3 regions of the Hydrogenophaga defluvii genome follow, and region 1 is predicted to be linked to each of the others. Evidence: predicted binding sites of a transcription regulator. Region 1 holds the regulator's gene; each other region holds the start of a gene.
What was found. The regulator FliA, encoded in region 1, starts transcription of late flagellar genes. The targets are predictions, from matches to a motif close to CTAAAGTTTNNNNNNNNNNNGCCGNTA.
Positions count from the first base shown of each region.

Region 2: the regulator FliA is predicted to act here: its motif matches at 1,455-1,481, upstream of ACFQU0_RS13920 (flagellin N-terminal helical domain-containing protein).
Region 3: the regulator FliA is predicted to act here: its motif matches at 1,470-1,496, upstream of fliS (flagellar export chaperone FliS).

Region 1 is NZ_JBHTBZ010000032.1:18,650-24,505, forward strand. Features, by position in the region: gene flhF (flagellar biosynthesis protein FlhF) at 1-613, shown strand, start outside; gene ACFQU0_RS11830 (hypothetical protein) at 606-1,436, shown strand; gene ACFQU0_RS11835 (RNA polymerase sigma factor FliA) at 1,436-2,155, shown strand; gene ACFQU0_RS11840 (hypothetical protein) at 2,170-2,559, opposite strand; gene flgM (flagellar biosynthesis anti-sigma factor FlgM) at 2,634-2,948, opposite strand; gene flgA (flagellar basal body P-ring formation chaperone FlgA) at 3,040-3,819, opposite strand; gene flgB (flagellar basal body rod protein FlgB) at 4,016-4,423, shown strand; gene flgC (flagellar basal body rod protein FlgC) at 4,452-4,856, shown strand; gene ACFQU0_RS11865 (flagellar hook assembly protein FlgD) at 4,871-5,530, shown strand; gene flgE (flagellar hook protein FlgE) at 5,549-5,856, shown strand, end outside.
Region 2 is NZ_JBHTBZ010000040.1:80,951-84,188, reverse strand. Features, by position in the region: partial or broken gene ACFQU0_RS13925 (flagellin N-terminal helical domain-containing protein) at 1-1,419, shown strand, start outside; gene ACFQU0_RS13920 (flagellin N-terminal helical domain-containing protein) at 1,600-3,102, shown strand; gene fliD (flagellar filament capping protein FliD) at 3,228-3,238, shown strand, end outside.
Region 3 is NZ_JBHTBZ010000040.1:75,058-80,913, reverse strand. Features, by position in the region: gene fliD (flagellar filament capping protein FliD) at 1-1,398, shown strand, start outside; gene fliS (flagellar export chaperone FliS) at 1,529-1,936, shown strand; gene ACFQU0_RS13905 (flagellar protein FliT) at 1,941-2,246, shown strand; gene fliE (flagellar hook-basal body complex protein FliE) at 2,313-2,633, opposite strand; gene fliF (flagellar basal-body MS-ring/collar protein FliF) at 2,831-4,570, shown strand; gene fliG (flagellar motor switch protein FliG) at 4,604-5,602, shown strand; gene ACFQU0_RS13885 (FliH/SctL family protein) at 5,586-5,856, shown strand, end outside.

The sequences.
Region 1 (5,856 bases):
GGCCGCGCAGTGCGTCAAGGCGTATGGCGCCAACAGCGTGGGCCTGATCACCCTGGACACCTACCGCGTGGCCGGCTACGAACAGCTGCGCAGCTACGGCCGCATGTTGGGTGTGGTGGCCCACCTGGCGCACGACGCCGCTGCGCTGCAGGACCTGCTCAATCTGCTGTCCAACAAGCGCATGGTCATCATCGACACCGCTGGCCTGAGCCAGAACGATCCGCGCATCGCCGACATGCTGGAGCTGCTGGCCAGCCCCAAGGTCAAGAAGTTGCTGGTGCTCAATGCCGGTAGCCATGGCGACACGCTGGACGACGTGTTCAACGCCTACAAGAACGCCGATCTGTACGGTGTGATCCTGTCCAAACTGGACGAAGCACCCAAGCTGGGTCCGGCCCTGGACACCCTGATCCGCCACCAGGCCATGTTGCGTGGTGTTTGCACCGGCCAGCGTGTGCCCGAAGACTGGCAGCGCCCCGATGCAGCATCACTGGTGCGGCTGTCCATGGGCACCACGGCCAAGTCGGCCTACGACCCCCAGTCCAGCGAGTTGGGCCTGTTTTTCTCGCAACCCGTGACCAACCCCGTGACGCTGGATGCCTGGCATGTTTGACGCATTCGATCAGGCGCACGGGCTGCACGCCTTCGCGCCTGCTCCGCCCACCCGCTTGCTGGTGGTGCCCGCCACGGCCCATGGCGGTGTGGCGCACCAGTTGCTGTGGTTGCTGGCGCGCCGGCTCGCCCGCCAGGGCGAGCAGGTGTTAGTGCTGGACGGCATGGCCACCGAATCCGCCGGTTCGGGCCTGCGTGCCCTGCTGGAGGCCACGCCCGGCGCACCAGTGCCCTGGCCGGGTGACTGGACCGAAGACGCGGTTTCTGGCGTGCACATCATGCCGGGTCGGCTGGGCCTGCTGCAGCTGGGCAACCAGGCCCACGGCCGGCCTGGCAGCGCCACCCTGGCGCGCCTGGTTCAGGCCTTGCCCCAGGGCGTGTTTGTGCTCTTGACTGCGCCGGTGGAGGTGCTGGCCGTGTTGCTTCAAGCCACCGGGGCGCGGCCCCTGGTGCCGCTGGATGCCCAGCCGCGCACCTTGGTGGAGGCCTACAACGCGGCCAAGGTCTTGTTGCAGGCCGGGGAACTGTCGCCCGTGCTGGTGCCCATGGCACCCCGGGGCCACACGGCCGGCGGCCGAGGTCTGGCCGCGTTGGAAGCGCCTGTGGCGGCGCTGGCGCAGTGTGCCCGCACCCACCTCGGGGCAGATTTGCAAATCTGGCCAGTGGCGTATGATGAAAGCCGCGACACACCGGCTGCCCGGGTGCCCGAACCGTGGTGGTTCAAGGTGCTGGACAGCGCGCTGACGGTGACCTCGGATGTGGTGGCGAGCGACCTGCGCCAACCGGCCGAGGTGGCCGCCGAACCGGATTCTCGGAGATGTTGATGTACACCGCCAAAGGCACGCTTGAGCGCGATGACCAGCTGCGAAAGTACAGCCCGCTGGTGCACCGGCTCGCCCACCACATGATCGCCAAGCTGCCGGCCAGTGTGGAGGTGGACGACCTCATCCAGGTCGGCATGATCGGGCTGACCGAGGCCTTGTCCCGGTTCGAACCGTCGCAGGGCGTTCAGTTCGAGACCTTTGCCAGCCAGCGCATACGTGGCGCCATGCTCGACGAACTGCGCGAGGGCGATTGGATGTCGCGTGGCTCGCGCAAGCTGCAAAAAGACATCGAGCTGGCGGTGCACCGGCTGGAACAACGCCTGGGTCGCCCACCCAAAGAAACCGAAATTGCCCAGGAAATGGACATGAGCCTGGCCGACTACCAGCAAACCCTGGCCCGTGTGCGTGGCACACAACTGGTCTACCTGGAGGACATGGGGGGACGGGGCGAGGACGAGGACCATTTTCTCGACCGTTTCCTGCCCGCCGACGCGGAAGACGATCCGTCTGCCGTGCTGGGCGACCAGCGCATGCGCCGCTCGCTCGTGGAGGCCATCAACAAGTTGCCCGAGCGTGAGCAGCATGTGATGAGCATGTACTACGAGCACGACATGAACCTGAAGGAAATTGCCGCTGTGCTGGGCGTGACCGAGTCACGCGTGTGCCAGCTGCACAGCCAGTCGATCGCCCGGTTGCGCGCCAAGCTGCGCGAACACTGAACCCGCTGCGGCGGCTACGCCTTGAAAGAGGTGTGGTTGCTGACGCGGGGCAAGCCCCCCATGCCACTTTTCCCGCCCAGGCGGGCGTAGGCGTTGCCTTGTTCGGCCGGAAACAGTGTCCCCAGTGCCCGGTTGACGGCGGCACTGCGCGCCATCAGCTGCTGTTGCAGCGCCTGCAGCCGGCCGTTGGCGGCACTCAGCTTGGGCTGCCATTCCGACGCCGCGCCGTCTTTCATTTGATGAAAAACCTGCTGGAACAAGGCGATGCCACGGCCCAGCGCTTCAACTTCCGTCGTCAGTTGGTCGGGCTGGTCGTTGCGCAGGGCGGCGTCCACGCGGTCGAGCTGTTGCTCAACGTAGCGCAGCACCTCGTCGGGACCAGGGAGAGAGGAGGGGGATGACATGGTGGGCGGTTCAGCTGTGTCAGCTCATCCGCCCACAGGGTGGGCCCAGCGTGGGCCCTCAGGCGATGAGGGCCTTATTTTGCCGCCACACCCAGCATGTCGCGGGCGTTGGACAACAATTTGTCGGCAATGGCTTCGGAGTTGATGGTGAAGGTGCCGTTTTCGATGGCCGACTTGATGGCTTGCACTTTCTGAGCATTGAACACATCGCCACCGGCACGCGCCACACTGGCGGAAATCGTTTGGCTGGTGGCCGACAGCGACACGGTCACACCGGCCTCGCCGGCTGCTTCGTTGCGCTGGGTGTTGGCTGCGGGCAACCTGTCCGCAGGCTTACCTGCCCCTGTGGCGGCACCGGCTGGCTTGTCTGGCAGGTTGTTGATTTTCATGGCGCTCTCCAGGCCCAAAGTGGGCGTCTTGGGAGATGTATCGACCGAGTTGAAGGGAACTTTACCCCTATTTTTGAAAAAAAGTGGCGGTTCACATGTCCACGCTGACCACGTTGTCACGCCGAACCCGGCCCGACACCACCCGGCCGCCCGGCATTTTGACACGGACGGGCTGTCCCAGGAAACCGTGGCCCATGGCCCGGCCGGTGGCGCTGAGCTGAAAACCGGCCTGATGGACATGCACCTTGACCTCGGTGCCAGCGTTGAACACCTGCACTGGGCGCACCATGTTCTGGCGCATCACCTGGCCTGGCATGAGGCCACGCGCTGCCGTGACACCCAACCAGTCGGCCTGGCGAACCAGGACCGGCGCGGGGTGCTCGGCCCAGTCCACCTCGCCCGGTGCCACATCGCCTTCTTTCAACAGGGCGCCGGGCGCCACCGCGCGCTGCACCACCCAGGCGGGGCCCCACACCTTGACGGTGATGGGCAGAAACACGTTCCACAACCTGGGCCCCTCCAGGCAACGCAGGCCTATCCGGCTGCGGCCCCAGAGCCGGGCGCCCCGTGGGAGGTAGGGTTCCACACGGGCGCAGGGGGCGAGTTTGAGCCGGCTGTCGAGCTGGCCCAGCACAATTTCGGGCCGCAAGGGCAGGTCGCCCTCGGGCACGTCATCGGGACTGAGGTGCTTTTGCGCCCATTCGGTGGCCTGCTGAAGCAACTGGGGTGTCACGTCGGGCGCGGGTGAACTGGCGTGAGCCAGACCCGCTCCCAGGCCCAGCAAACCGACCCATCCGCTGACACACAACACACCCATGCGCAGCCAGCTCAGGCTGGGCGCAGCGTGTGATGGGGCGGGGCGGCAGGTCATGGCGGTGGAATCAGGTCGGTGGGCTCATGGCGGTACGCGGGGGCTTTCAATGTAGCGCTGCCCGGCGCGCTGCAAGGCGCTGAAATACGCCCCCCAAACCCGGCTTTTCCGCGCATGGGTCACCCTCAAGATTTTCATAATTCGTCCACGCCCCGGTTCGGCCTGGGCTCCTGTCACACCAACCTGCGAGGTCTGCATGTTCGAGCAATTCACCCAACGGCTGGACGGTTTGTCCAACGCCCTGGTGCTGCGTGCCCACCGCCAGCAGGTGATCGCCAGCAACATCGCCAACGCCGACACGCCGGGCTTTGTGGCGCGCGATTTCAATTTCGCCCAGGCGCTGCAGAACGCCAACGCCGGCATACGCCATGGCACCGACCCGGTCGCGACCGACGCACGCCACCTGCGCTTGACCACCAGCGAGACCGGCACCGACCAGCGCATGGCCTACACCGTGCAGACCCAGCCGTCGCTGGACAAGAACTCCGTGGACATGGACCGCGAGCGCGCCAACTTCACGGACAACGCGATCCGCTACGAGTCCACGCTGCGCTTCATCAACGGGCATGTGAAAACCATGCTCAGCGCCATCCAGGGCCAGTGATCGCGGGCCAGCCTGAAGGAGACACGCCATGTCCATGTTCAACATCTTCAACGTCACCGGCAGCGCCATCAGCTCGCAGGCGCAGCGGCTCAACGTGGTGGCCAGCAACCTGGCCAACGCCGACGCGGTGGCCGGCCCCGACGGCCAGGCCTACAAAGCGCGCCAGGTGGTGTTCGAGACCGTGCCCATGGGCTCGCAGGCGGCGCAAGGTGTGAAGGTGCAGAACGTGTACGAGAGCGATGTGCCCAACCGCAAGGTCTTTCAGCCGCAACACCCCAGCGCCGATGCCGAAGGCTACGTGACGCATTCCAACGTCAACCCGGTGGAGGAGATGGTCAACATGATCTCGGCCTCGCGTTCGTACCAGAACAACGTCGAGGTGATGAACACCGCCAAAAACCTGCTGCTCAAGACGCTGCAGATGGGTCAGTAACCAGGAGATTCCTCATGTTCATGGCACCCCTGAGCAACACACAGATTGAGAGCTTCAACGCGGCTGGTGGCACGCAAGCGTCCAACAGCGACCCACAGGCCGCGCAAGACCGCTTTCTCAAGCTGATGGTGGCGCAGCTGGCCAACCAGGACCCGCTCAACCCCATGGACAACGCCGAGCTGACCTCGCAGATGGCGCAGATCAACACCGTCAGCGGCATCCAGCAGCTCAACGCCACGCTCAGTGGCATGTCGACCCAGTTCAATGCCTTGCAGGCGCTGCAGAGCACCTCGTTGATAGGCAAGCTAGCGGTGGTCAATGGCAGCCAGCTGGGTTACACCGAAGAGGGTATGGCCCGAGGGGGTTTGTTGCTGTCCAAAGCGGCCGACAGCGTCAAGGTCGAAATCATGGGTACGGATGGCAAGGTCATGGCCACCGTGGACATGGGGGGGCTGGCTGCTGGTCAACACAACTTCGAATGGGATGCGTCCAAAGCCGACCGCAGCAAGATCGCCAGCTTCCGTGTGACCGCCACCCAAGGCGGTGAGGCCGTCACTGCCAGTCCGCTGTCCATGCTGCGCGTGGCCTCGGTGGGCATGGTCGACGGCGCCATTCGCCTTCGTACCGACAACGGCACCGCCTTTGCCTACAGCGATGTGCTCGCCTTCCAATAATTTTTCCCGGAGAACACCATGAGCTTCAACACCGGACTCTCGGGCCTGAACGCCGCCAGCCGCAACCTGGACGTCATCGGCCACAACATCGCCAACGCCAACACCACCGGCATGAAGGCCGGCCGCGCCGAATTTGCCGAGCTGTATGCGGCGTCCATCGGTGCCAGCGGCGGCACGGCCGGCGGCATCGGGGTGGAGGTGGCGGCGGTCTCGCAGCTGTTCACGCAAGGCAACATTTCCATCACCGGCAATGACCTGGACCTGGCCATCAACGGCAACGGTTTCTTCAACGTGACCCAGACCAACGGCGACGTGGCCTACACGCG
Region 2 (3,238 bases), on a different contig from region 1:
CTGTCGCAGGCCATTCAGCGCCTGTCTTCTGGCCTGCGCATCAACAGTGCCAAAGACGATGCCGCCGGCCTGGCCATCTCGGAACGTTTCACCAGCCAGATCCGTGGCCTGAACCAGGCGGCCCGCAACGCCAACGACGGCATTTCGCTGGCGCAGACGGCCGAAGGCGCCTTAAAGGCCGCCGGGGACATCCTGCAGCGCGTCCGCGAACTGGCGGTGCAATCGGCCAACGCCTCCAACAGCGCCGGCGACCGCCAGGCGTTGAATCAGGAAGTGGGTCAATTGGTCTCGGAATTGGACCGGATTGCCCAGACCACGGAGTTCAACGGCCAGAAGCTGCTGAATGGTTCATTCGGCACGGCCCAATTCCAGGTGGGAGCCAATGCCGGCCAGACCATTGCCGCCACCACCAGCAACCTAAGGACCACGCAGTACGGCAACCACCGGGTCACCACCACTGGACCGGGCATTCAGTTTGCGCCCGCCCTGCCGTTCACCAACAACGGCGTGCTGGCAGGTGACACGGTCGAAATCAACGGCGCCGCTGGAAGCGCAACGGTCAGCTACGCCATCAATGCGCAGGCCAAAGACATGGCGGACGCGATCAACCAGACGACCGACCGCACCGGCGTGCGGGCCAGCGCTAGAACCGAACTCGGCATGAGCTTCTCTGCCACCGGCTTCTACTCGCTCGAGCTCACCTCCAGCAACTCAACACTGGAAACCGTGAGCTTTACCCTGCCCAGCACCCAAGGGGCAGATGGTTTGTCTGCGGCTATCGCTGCCATCAACGAACGCACCGGCAAGACGGGCATCACTGCGACGCTGGACGCCGCAGGTACCGGCCTGATGCTCAGCAACACGACGGGCAACAACATCATGATCGGCGAAGTGGTGACCAACGCCGGCAACGTGACGATGCAAAAGTACGCGCGCGACGCCACCCAAGCCTTGGTCGCCGTGGGCGGAGGTGTCACCATGCTGACCCCCAACGCGGGCAACTTCAACTACGTCACGAGTGGCTACCTGGCACTGGATTCCGACCGATCCTTCGCGGTGAACGCCAATGGCGGAACCGCCGTGGCAGATGCCAGTTCGACCTTGCTCAAGGTTTCGGATCTGGATGTGCTGTCCTTTGCAAAGGCTTCGGATGCCATACGGACCGTGGACGCGGCTCTGGCGTTCATCAGCGGTGAACGCGCCAAACTGGGTGCCCTGCAAAGCCGCTTTGAAACCACCGTGGGCAACCTTCAGATCACGTCCGAGAACCTCTCGGCCTCCCGCAGCCGCATCCTGGACGCCGACTTTGCTGCCGAAACGGCCATGCTGTCCAAAGCGCAGATCCTGCAGCAGGCCGGCACCGCCATGGTGGCTCAGGCCAACCAGCTACCACAAGGTGTGCTGGCCCTGCTGCGGTAAAAAGGTGTAAAAAAGCAGCCTTTTCTCAAGCGAGCCTCAAGTTTCTGGATGAAGCGCCGAAAAACACAATAACGACTTCATCACAGCCTGCCACCTGCCCCGCACGGTGGACCGACTCGCAAGTGGTCGTGGTTGGCGGAAACGCCAGTTTGTTTGGTTTTCTTATCAAGGAGATCTGCCATGGCAGCCACCATCAACACCAACGTCAACTCGTTGACCGCACAACGCAACCTGACCACATCCCAGGGTTCGCTGTCGCAGGCCATTCAGCGCCTGTCCTCTGGCCTGCGCATCAACAGCGCCAAAGACGACGCCGCCGGCTTGGCCATTTCCGAGCGGTTCACCAGCCAAATCCGAGGCCTGAATCAGGCGGTTCGCAACGCCAACGATGGCATTTCGCTGGCGCAGACCGCTGAAGGCGCCCTCAAAGCCTCCGGCGACATCCTGCAGCGCATCCGCGAACTGGCCGTGCAGTCGGCCAACGCCTCCAACAGCGCCGGTGACCGCCAAGCCCTGAACGCCGAAGTGGGCCAACTGGTGGCCGAACTGGACCGCATCTCGCAATCCACCGAATTCAACGGCCAGAAGCTGCTGGACGGCACCTTTGGCACGGCCCAGTTCCAGGTCGGCGCCAACTCGGGCCAAACCATCGTGGCCTCCACCGGCAACCTGCGCACCAACGTCTACGGCAACAACCAAGTTTCGGGAACCGGGGCAACTGCCCAGGCGACAACCACCAGTGCCACTGCCTTTGGTACCAATGGCGTTGTTGGGGGTACATTGGCGGTGAACGGCGCTCTTGGCTCGGCCAGCGTCACCGTTGCCGCCAACGACTCCACCAAAGTCACAGCCGATGCGATCAACGCCCAAACGTCCAAAACCGGCGTGACAGCCACGGCGCGCACAACGGCGCAGCTGAGCTTTGGTGCCGCGGGCGCATACAGCTTGGTGCTGCGCTCGGACAACTCCACCAACGAGACCGTGTCATTCAACATCTCGGCCACCAACGGCGCTGATGGCTTGAGTGCGGCCGTCTCGGCCATCAATGAGAAATCATCGAAGACCGGCATCACCGCTCAGTTGAATGAGGCTCAAACGGGCATCGTGCTGACCAACACCACTGGCAACAACATTCTGGTGGGCGACACCGCCAGCAGCAACGCGGGTGTGTCCACCATTCAGAAAATGACTGTGGACACCGCTGGGGCTTTGAATCTGGTGGGTACCGCGCAGGCTTTGGCAAACACCACGGACGCGGACTTCGTCGTCACTGGTGGCTACCTGACCCTGGACTCCGACAAGTCCTATGCCGTCAACGCCACGACCACGACCGCACTCGGTGCCACCGGCAACACCGGTTCGACCCTGAAGAAAGTGTCTGAGCTGGACGTGACCACCTTCAACAAAGCCAGCGACGCCTTGAAGACCGTGGACTCGGCCCTGGCCTTCATCAGCGGTGAGCGCGCCAAGCTCGGCGCCTTGCAAAGCCGCTTTGAAACCACGGTGAGCAACCTGCAGGTGACGTCTGAGAACCTCTCGGCCTCCCGCAGCCGCATCCTGGACGCCGACTTTGCCGCCGAGACCGCCATGCTGTCCAAGGCGCAGATCCTGCAACAGGCCGGCACCGCCATGGTGGCCCAGGCCAACCAGCTGCCGCAGGGCGTGCTGGCCCTGCTGCGGTAAACCGCAGAACTGAGGGGGCGAAGGGGCGCTTTCTCTCCCTTGGTCAAGGCGGTAACAGGGCTATCCTGTTACCGCTTTTTTGGTTTTAATTCCGCAGGGCGTTTCGCCTCGCACTGGAGCTCATCATGGCCACCAT
Region 3 (5,856 bases), on a different contig from region 1:
GACATCGTGTCCCAGTTGGTGGCGATCGAGAAACAGCCGCTGACCCAGCTCCAGGTCAGGGCGGCCACGGTGCAAACCAAGATTTCAGCTTACGGCGAGCTGAAGGCTGGCGTGTCTGCCCTGTCGGATGCGGCCGGCAAATTGCGCTCCCTCACCACGTTCAACGGCGTGGCGGCCACCTCCTCCAAGGCCACGGCGATCTCTGCCACCGCCATCGGCGGCACGGGCGCCAACAACTTCAGCGTGACGGTGAGTGCGCTGGCCAAGGCACAAACCTATGCGTCGGCATCGCTCGCCAAGGTCAACGGTGAGAGCCAGCCCATTGGCGCGGGCACACTCAGTATCCAGCTCGGCCAGTACGGCGCAGCCCCGGGCTACGTGTTCGCGCCAGGTTCGGCAGCCGCATTGGAGATCACGGTGGACGCCGACGACACGCTGGCCGATATCGCGAGCAAGATCAACGGTGAATCCAGTGACCTGGCGGCGACCGTGCTCAACAACGGCAGCGGTGAACAGCTGCTGCTTCGCTCCAAGGCCACAGGTGAGGCTGCTGGCTACCAGCTCTCGGTGACCGATACCGATGGCAACCTGGGCGACAGCCTGGGTTTGTCGCGCTTGATGACCAACGGCACCAGCTCCGGCAGCATCACACAATACGCTGGCGACGCCAAAGTGATGGTCAACGGCAGCATCGAAGTCACCTCCGCCACCAACACCTTCAAGGACATCGTCTCGGGCGTGAGCGTTTCCCTGCTGGACGGCGCCTTGGTGGGCGACGTGTCGGAGATCGCCATCAAGCCGGATGACGCGCCCATCCGTTCGGCGGTAGAGGGGTTTGTGAACGCCTACAACGCGCTGAACAGCATGTTGGCCGAAGCCACCAAGTACGATGCCGCCACCAAACAGGGCGGCCTGCTGCAAGGCGACAGTTTTGCCATTGGCATACAGAACGCCATGCGCGGCATTCTGCAGTCCACCACCACGGGATCGGCTTTTGCGCGCCTATCCGACATTGGCATCAGCCAGCAACTGGGCGGCAACCTCAGCGTGGATTCGACCAAGTTCAATGCGGCCATCGCCAAGCCAGAGGACTTCAAGAACCTGTTCCGCATCGACAACACGGGTACGACCACAGACGGCGTGGCGGTCAAATTCAAGACCTTTGCCGATGGCCTGCTGGCAGCCAGCACGGGCCTGTTCAAGACCAAAGAAGACTCGCTCAAGCGTGCGCTGGACCAGAACACCAAGGACACCGAGCGCCTGAACGCGAAGATTGCGCGGATTGAGGCGCAACTCAACCGCCGCTACAGCGCTCTCGACGCGCAGGTGGCCGGCCTCACGGCCCTGAACAACTACGTGTCGCAGCAGGTGACCACCTGGAACAACGCCAACAAGTGATCGCCAGCGCGCCCCAAGCAAAGCCCGCCCGTTTGAGACCGAAACACCCGCCTGATTTACCCATCACCCGGCTCAAGAAGGTTTGGCAGATGCCGATACTTCTGGTACATCTCACACAATGAGCCAGTCCATGTACACCTCGCCCCACTCACGCGCTGCATCCGCCTACAAGCGGGTCAACGTGGAAACCAGCTTCAACCCTGACGACAAGCACCACGTGGTCAGCCTGTTGCTCGACGGGGTGGTGCAGTCGCTGACAGAGGCGCGTGGTGCCATGCAGCGGGGCGACGTGGTGGCCCGGGTCAAGGCCATCGGCAAAGCGGTGCGCATCATTGAGGAAGGCCTCAAGCCTGGCCTGGACAAGCAAGACGGTGGCGACCTGGCCCAAAACCTGGAAGGCTTGTACGGCTACTGCACCATGCGCCTGGCCCTGGCCAACGCGCGCAACGACGAAAGCATTGTGGAAGAGGTGGGCCGGCTGATGGCGGACATTGCCAGCGCCTGGAAAGAGATCAAAAACGAAGCCTCTGGAGCCTGATGCCATGCAAAACCTGATCGACTACTACAAGGCCATCGAGAGCACCAGCGTGCGCATGGTGGAGGCGGCGCGCAGTGAAAACTGGGACGAGGTGGTTCGCCTCGAAGGCGCCTGTGCGGTGCTGATCGAGCAGTTGCGCCACGAGTCGCGCTCGCAAGTGCTCAGCGCCACACAACGTGCCGAGAAGAACCGCATCATGCTCAGCATCTTGCGCCACGATGCCCAAATTCGCTCCCTGGCCGAGCCCCTGCTCGACACGCTGGACCTGGCCTGGGCCGACATGCCCGCAGCGGGTGTGACGCTGCACTGAGCGCCTTCTCGCACCAACAAAAACGCCCGGCTTGACCGGGCGTTTTTGTTGGTGCTACACAAAAGTTCAGACCTGCATGTTCATCACGTCGGAGTAGGCCTGCACCATGCGGTTTCGCACATTCAATGCCGCCTGAAAGCCGATTTGCGATTTCTGCATCGCCAGCATGGTTTCTTCCAGGCTGACGTTGCGGTTGCCCATTTGCACTTCGTTTTGCAGCCGGCTGGCCTCGTTCTGTGCTTTGCTCACCGACTGCAGCGCGTTCTTGAACGCGTCGGAAAAGCCGGGCCCGCTCACCGCCTCGCCGTTGGCGGCCGCCTGTTGCAGGCGCTTTTGTGCCAGGGCGCCCAGCGCCTGCGGCGTCAAAGGTGTGATACGCATGTCCATGGCCCAACTCCGTCAAAAAGCCCCGCAGCCGGATCTGGCTCAACGGGATGGCGCAATGGTAGACAGCCGGCGCCAAAACTTGAATTGAAGTAGAGGGGTGAATCCCGGGCTTATTTTGCTTTAGTTGTGGGGTCGGCAATTTGATAATCCGTCCAACCGTGGGTCCACCCCGCCTTTTTTGGTTCATCATCGCCACCATGAACACCGCCGTTGCCGAAGTTGACCTTCGCCCCGCTGCACCAGCCAATGCCCTGATGGACGGGTTTGCGCGCCTGGACGGTCGCCGCAAGATCGGCCTGATCGGTGGCGCGCTGGCGCTGCTGCTGGTGTTGATGCTGGCGTTCTACATGAACCGTCAGGCCGACTGGAAGGTTTTGTATGCCAACCTGTCCGACAAGGACGGGGGTGCTGTGATCGCCCAGCTGACGCAGATGAACGTGCCCTACAAGCACCTGGATGGCGGTCAGGCCATCATGGTGCCGGCCGACCGGGTGCACGACACCCGCCTGCGCTTGGCCTCTCAAGGCTTGCCCAAAGGCTCGATCGCTGGCTTCGAGCTGATGGACAACAACCGCCTGGGCATGACCCAGTTCCAGGAACGTCTGAGCTTTCAGCGTGGCCTCGAAGGCGAGCTGACGCGTTCCATCCAGGCCTTGTCCTCGGTGGCTGACGCCCGGGTGCACCTGGCCCTGCCCAACCAGAACGGCTTTTTCCGTGAACAGCAGAAACCGTCGGCCAGTGTGCTGCTCACCCTGCACAGTGGCCGCACGCTGGACCGCTCGCAAATCGCCGGCATTGTGCACCTGGTGGCCAGCAGCGTCCCCGAGATGAACCCCAAAGCGGTCAGCGTGCTGGACGCCACAGGCGCCCTGCTCTCCAACCCAGCTGACGGGCAGGCCGGCAGCGTGGACACCCAACAACTGCAGTACGTTCAACAACTTGAACAGGTGTACGTGCGCCGCATCATGGACCTGCTGGAGCCGCTGGTGGGCCGCGAGAATGTGCGCGCCCAGGTCACGGCCGACGTCGACTTCTCACTGACCGAGCAGACCCAAGAACAGCACCGCCCCAACCAGGGCACCGAACCCAGCGCGGTGCGCAGCCAGCAGACGATTGAAGCGCGCGACGCCAATGGCAACATTCCCCCACCAGGCACGCCTGGGGCGGTGGCCAACCAGCCGCCCGCACCCACTGCCGCACCCATCAACGGCCAGCCCGGTCAGGTGGGTGTGACCGGTCCGAATGGCGAGGTGGTGGGCGCCAACGGGTTGACCCGACGCGAACAAGTGACCAACTACGAAGTGGACAAAACGGTGCGTGTCACACGCGGCGCCACCGGTACGGTGCGCCGAGTCAGCGCCGCCGTGGTGGTCAACCACCGCAACATCACCAACGACAAGGGTGAAATCGTCAGCGAAGCCCTGCCACCCGAGCAGGTGGAGCAGATGACGGCGCTGGTGCGTGAAGCCATTGGTTTCAGCCAGGACCGTGGCGATTCGGTCAACCTCATGAACTCCCCGTTCACCCGCGCCAAGGCAGACGACAGCGAGGTCGTGTGGTGGAAGTCGGGCGACAACCGCGAACTGGCGCAAAACCTGGCCTGGCCGGTGGGCATGGTGTTGCTGGGCCTGATCATCTTCTTTGGTGTGGTGCGCCCCGCCCTGCGCGACATGCGCCGCCCCCCGGTCAGCGCCGAAGCCGCAGCGGCGGCTGCCGTGGGCCCCAACGGCGAACCGCTGCAACTCGATGCCGTGCTCGACGACCAGCCCGAGCGCCCCGCCCTGCTGCCCAAGCCGGCAGGCTCCGACGAGCCCACGCCCGAAATGTTGCGCCTGGAAGATGCCCGCCGCCTTGCCAAAGAAAACCCGGTGGCGGTGGCCAGCATCATCAAGAACTGGGTCAGCGGCGAATCCAGCGGCGCTGTTGCGCCGACCTGACCCCCCTCCCACCACCCGCCCGCACACGCTCCCATGGACACCGAACAAGGCCTTCAGGACGCTGCCATCTTCCTCATGTCGCTGGGCGAAGAGGAAGCGGCCGAGGTGTTCAAGCACCTGTCGCCCAAAGAGGTGCAGCGCCTGGGTGAAACCATCGCCCGCATGCGTGCGGTGACCAAGGAAAAAGTCGATCAGGTCATTGAAAAGTTCACCCACGAGGCGGCGTCTCAAAGCCTGCTGGTCTCAGACACCGACAACTACGTCCGTTCCGTGCTCAGACGCGCCCTGGGCGACGACAAAGCCTCGCTGCTGATCGACCGCATTCTGCAGGGGGGCGACGTCTCAGGCATCGAGAGCCTGAAGTGGATGGACCCGGCCTCGGTGGCCGAGCTGCTGCGCAACGAGCACCCGCAGATCCTGGCCGCCATCCTCGTGCACCTGGATTTCGAACAGTCGGCCGGCGTGCTCAAGAACTTCACCGAGCGCATGCGCAACGAGGTCATGCTGCGCATCGCCACCCTCGAAGGCATACAGCCGGCCGCACTGAAAGACCTCAACGAAGTGCTCTACAAGGTGCTGGCCGGTGGCGACAAGATCCGCAAGAGCTCGCTGGGCGGCGTCAAGGCGGCGGCCGAGATCATCAACCTCATGGGCACCAGCCTGGAGGCCAGCGTGATCGACTCCATCCGCGAGAACGACGGCGATCTGGCCCAGAAAATCATGGACAAGATGTTCACCTTCGAGGACCTGCTCAAGCTGGACAACAAGGCCATTCAACTGGTGCTCAAAGAGGTGTCGTCCGACACCCTGGTCATCGCCCTCAAAGGTGCCAGTGCGGAACTCAAGGAGAAGATCCTCACCAACATGTCCTCGCGTGCGGCCGAGAGCCTGCGTGAAGACCTCGAAACCCGAGGGCCGGTGCGCCTGTCCGAGGTCGAGGCACAACAGAAAGACATCCTGAAACTGGTGCGCCGCCTGTCCGACGAAGGACAGATCATGCTGGCGGGAGGCGGGGATGACAGCTTCGTCTAACGCGAAAAATTCGCCCTACCACCGCTTCATTCCGCGCGAGGAGGTGGAGGTATTTTCGCCCTGGGAATTCCAGTCCATGGACGGCAAGCCGCCCAAGGGTTCGACAGCGGCCGCCCCCGTCATCGAAGCCCCGCCCGCGCCGCCCGAGTTGCCCGCGCCCGATCTCGACCTGATCAAGCAGCAGGCCTTTGGCGAGGGTTTCGAGCAGGGTCGAATCGCTGGCGCCAAGGCCACCCGCGAAGCACTTGACGCGC